DNA from 2 places in the Paenibacillus sp. J22P15 genome. Region 1 is predicted to be linked to the other one. Evidence: predicted binding sites of a transcription regulator. Region 1 holds the regulator's gene; the other holds the start of a gene.
The links. The regulator LexA, encoded in region 1, represses DNA repair genes until DNA is damaged. The targets are predictions, from matches to a motif close to CGAACATATGTTCG.
Positions count from the first base shown of each region.

Region 1 (2,481 bases):
CCCCCGGCAAACATTCTTTCTCTTGCGGTTTCTTGTTCCGTTACAAGATATCCATCCCTCAGCGTAATAATTTTTTCCGTTTGAGCTGCTACTTCACGTTCATGCGTTACGATAATGAAAGTCGTGTCCATCGTTTTATTCAGTTGCTTCAAGATGATAATGATCTCTTCTTCTGTTTTTGTATCTAGATTTCCGGTCGGCTCATCTGCAAAAATAACTGACGGCTCTGTTATTAATGATCTTGCGATACTGACACGCTGCTGTTGTCCGCCTGAGAGCTGTGATGGAAACAACTCTGCTTTATCTGGTATTCCTACTTGCTCAAGGAGAGCAAGTGCCTTTTTCTTTCTTATGAATGGATGTGTGGATTGAAATACGAGCGGCAGCTCAACATTTTCCCTAACCGTTAAATTGGAAATCAGCTCATACGCTTGAAAAATAAATCCGATATGCTTTCGCCTAAACTCTGCCAATCGGTTTTCATTCATCGTTACGATATTATGATCTGCGATAAAGATTTGACCTTCTGTCGGCTTCATCAAACCCGCCATTAAGTTTAGTAACGTGGATTTACCTGAGCCTGAACTCCCTAACAACGCAATCATTTCACCCTTATGTACATGAAAGCTAATCTGCTGCAGAACAGCGGTCGTTTCATGCCCATTCATAAATGAATGGGATAACTCTTCAACTCGTAACAAAATAGCCTCTCCTTTCAGTCCCCTTTAATAGACGATAGAATTCAGGGTTTGCACTGCAGTTCACACAAAAAAACTTTCTAAATCAAGCGGATGTGAAAACATCTGCATAACTTAGAAAGTAAAATTAATTGAATAAAATATTCCTATTAAATTGTAATAGATATTGGAACTAAATGCTAGGAATAATTAGCTTCTGACCCGGTTTAATAACAGCTGTTTGTAAATCATTCCTGTCTTTAATTAGAAAAACAATATATCTAATATCTTGGCTTTCATTTGTAAATTGCTTTGCAATATTCCAGAGAGTGTCGCCAGACTTAACAGTGATAATATTCTCTTCTACAGTTGCTGCTTGAGGAGAATTCCCTGAAGCATATGTTCCCATCATTAGGAAGCTAGTAAACAGAAGAATAAACACAGCAGCGCAAACTGTGATCTTAGCAGCATGTCGCTTCAGTAATAGTCCTACTCTTTGTTTACTCTTCGTTGCTTTGTTTGTATCTTGCTTATGTATCGTTCTATAAAAACTTGGACTCGTTATCATTTATCAGCACCCCAAACGTTTGTTCTGTTTTTAGATTACACGAACAAACGTTTGGTGTCAACGAAAAAATACGAACCTCTGTACTTAAGAACTTATGTTTGTACGAACTCCGGTTCTATGTTATAATTTTTTGCAAACCTACTAATGGAGTGATTGCAGTGTCGAAGATTTCTAACCGACAACATTCAATTCTTGAATTTATTAAGAATGAAGTGCGGGAGAAAGGCTATCCACCCTCCGTTCGAGAAATCGGCGAAGCTGTTGGATTGTTGTCCAGTTCAACCGTTCATGGTCATTTGGACCGCTTAGAGAAGAAAGGTCTAATACGCCGAGATCCCACGAAACCGCGTGCTATTGAAATTTTAGATCAAGAAGTTTCTGAAGGTATTATCCCGATGTCCGTAGCAAGAGTACCGATTGTCGGAAAAGTTACCGCTGGTGTGCCAATTACGGCGACGGAGAACATCGAAGAGTATTTCCCGCTTCCCTCCCATTTTGTCGGTGACAGCAGTGTCTTTATTCTGAATGTCATGGGCGAGAGTATGATTGAAGCAGGTATTCATGATGGAGATTATGTAATCGTTCGTCAACAACAAACTGCAAATAATGGTGAAATTGTTGTCGCGATGACCGAGGATGACGAAGCAACAGTCAAAACCTTCTACAAAGAGAAAACACATATTCGCTTGCAGCCTGAGAATTCAACTATGCAGCCGATTTTACTTCAAAATGTAACGATTCTTGGCAAAGTCATCGGACTTTTCCGCGATATTCATTAATTTTATCTTGTTAGTACATAAAGAATAGGCTGAATCCGTGCGTAAGCATCGATGATTCAGCCTATTCTTTGGTTTACTAAGGACAATTACCCAATCACTGTGACTTTATCCGCATATCATACTATGTATTCAATTCAAAAGGAGGTGCAATGAACAATGTCCGGTTATGTAGGTGGAGCCTTTACAAACACTGGTACGATTCTTGTTCTCTTCATCTTGTTGGTTATTATAGCATGCAGCTGCATGCGCTTTGGCGGCTACTAAAACAGACCTTTAATTTAATCCTTCTATAGTAAATCTCACACAAAAAGATCCATTACATGGATCTTTTTGTGCTTTTTGTGCTTTCAATCTTCTCTAATCGCATATGTTAAACCACTCGCTTCCAAAAGAAATAGGCGGGGGCTTTTGAAGGTGCATTTCGAATTAATTTTTGACGATTAAGCAATGGATAATT
Region 1 covers NZ_JBWDNT010000001.1:830,784-833,264, forward strand. Annotated here, with positions in the region: gene AC0YN6_RS03880 (ABC transporter ATP-binding protein) at 1-701, opposite strand, end outside; gene yneA (cell division suppressor protein YneA) at 871-1,245, opposite strand; gene lexA (transcriptional repressor LexA) at 1,404-2,024, shown strand; gene yjcZ (sporulation protein YjcZ) at 2,181-2,288, shown strand; gene AC0YN6_RS03900 (C40 family peptidase) at 2,395-2,481, opposite strand, start outside.

Region 2 (2,481 bases), on a different contig from region 1:
CGCAAATTATTGGTAAGACGGAAATTCCATTTAATGAAGCGGAAATCGTCAGAGAGATTAAGTTAAAAACAGTGTAATTAAATCAGTTCAATTAAACACTTAATTAAAAGTAGGTTGGAACAATGGAAGCTAAAAGCTTAGGCGTCATAGGCGGGATGGGCCCCAAAGCAACATCCGTATTTTTCGACATGATTATCGAGCAAACTGCGGCGGACCGCGATCAGGAGCATATTGATATCGTCATACTCAATCATGCTACTTTGCCTGATCGTACTGGTGTCATTTTAGACAACAAAGGCGAGTTGTTTCTCCAAGCGGTTGCTAAAGATTTGAAAATTCTTGAGGCGGCTGGCGTATCGAATATAGCCATCCCTTGCAATACGTCACATTATTTTTATGATGATATGCAGCAGATGACTAGCATCAATATAATCAATATGGTGGACGAGACTCTGAGAACGATCCACGACACCTATGGTGAACACTGTAAAATTGGTATTTTGGCAACTAACGGAACGGTTAGCAGCGGCGTATACCGCCATGGCTGCAATCAGTATAATATGCAGCTTCACGAGCCCGCAGCAGCCATTCAAGAGCATGTGATGGATATTATCTATAACAAGGTGAAACGTAATTTGCCTGTTGAACCTTCTGAATTCGAAGGTATTATTAACCATCTGCTCGTTCAGGATGAATGTCAGTGTGTCATCATTGCATGCACGGAGCTATCTTGTATTCCGATTGGGAAACAGGTCTCCGCATTTTGTGTCGATGCAATGAGTGTACTTGTGCAAAGATCAATTGAGTTGTCCGGCAAGCAGATCATCTCGAAATAAATTATGTTGTTTCAAACACAAAGAAAAATCCGGAGAATCTTCTCCGGATTTTTTTGTATGCTGCTTATCTTGCTTCCCTTAAAGCACCCATGCTATAATCAATGTTGCCGCGCGTCCGTAGCTCATCCGGATAGAGCAAACGTTTCCTAAACGTTAGGTGGGAGGTTCGAGCCCTCTCGGGCGCGCCATTTTTTCCATACGATTTTAAGCTTATTGCTAAGTTCAGCAGTAAGCTTTTTTTTATTGCCTGGCTATAATCCTCCTCAATCCCTTCGTTAGGCTGATGTGAATAATCTTTATTCAAATTTTCGTAAGACAGCGGAGCCGAACCTGTTGACTTAGGAACATGCGTTCGCATATAATGTGCATGAGGTGATTTACAAATGGCCATGCCGTTGTCCAAAGTAAACAATTCATACCTGTACCATCCGCCTGCTCACGATGAGATACAACTTATACACGAAGCAATTATCCTTCCTCTAGCGCTCATTGCTGTTGAACGCAATAGACGTGAGCTGGAGAGAAAAGCCCGAACTTTACGTTCTATTTTTACACGGGCTGCCGATATTATGATTGTACGAATGAAATCAGATATAACACTAAACACGCAGCAGCTCATTTATAAAGGAATCACAGTAGGTGTGTGTGCCAGTACTGCTTCCGATAAGCTTACATATAACTATAATTGCCGCGGTTTTGAAGAGCAGATTGCTTACTCGCACGATTACATACGTAATGAAATAAATAAGCGTATTTCAACTTACAGTGCTGAGATCTTCACAAAGAAGACCCGGTAGCTTCAAATCAAAGGGCTATCCTGCTATAGATTTTCTACAGTAGGATAGCCCTTATATTATTGTTTATCGCAATGGCTCGCGGTTGATAAAACTAATCATATTCTTTCTTCGATGTACACTCAGCACCAAGCCCATAACCACTAATTCAATAATACCATTCATTCCGCCAAACGATACGAAGGGCATCGTCATTCCATTCATCGGCATTAATCCGACCGACATCAGAATATTCCATACGAAATGCAGACCAATAATTGAAAATAAGCCAACGACAAGGCCCTTTGCGTACGCATCCTTGAGCGTTCTTACCATGCCGATTACTTTTCCAATCAGTAATACTGTTAACATGACAATAGCGATACCAAAAACCCATCCAAGGCTATAGATCAAATAAGTAAATACCATTTCACTATAGATATAACGAATCGTTGGGCTTTCAACGCCAAACCCTTGCCCCCACATTCCTCCTGCACGTATAAGCTCCAAGGAACGATGCATCATATAACTTGCATCCTCGGACGCATTGGGCCTTAGAAACGCAGTGTAACGCTCCCATACGAATGTAAAACGATATGGATTCATTGTTATAAGCACCACGCTTGCAGCTGCTAACGACCCCATACAGGCTAGAAACAGCGTGTATGCTTTGGCAACAAACAGCATCAAGACCATCAGTCCGAAGAAATATAGGATGAAATCTAGAAAGGAGTTTGATTGACTATAGAGGATAGCCGGCACGAGCACATATAAGAGAACCATTTTACCAATGTAAAATGACTTGTTGAACTGCCCTTGCTGCACCTTCTGCTTAGCAAGCAGCGTCCCTGCCAAAGCAATCATCAACAAAT
Region 2 covers NZ_JBWDNT010000025.1:53,602-56,082, forward strand. Annotated here, with positions in the region: gene AC0YN6_RS27435 (UDP-N-acetylmuramoyl-L-alanyl-D-glutamate--2,6-diaminopimelate ligase) at 1-77, shown strand, start outside; gene AC0YN6_RS27440 (aspartate/glutamate racemase family protein) at 123-836, shown strand; tRNA gene AC0YN6_RS27445 (tRNA-Arg) at 948-1,024, shown strand; gene AC0YN6_RS27450 (YhjD family protein) at 1,220-1,633, shown strand; gene AC0YN6_RS27455 (FtsW/RodA/SpoVE family cell cycle protein) at 1,697-2,481, opposite strand, start outside.
Region 2: AC0YN6_RS27450 (YhjD family protein) is a predicted target of LexA. The motif match lies at 1,178-1,191, and genes of this name have one in related genera.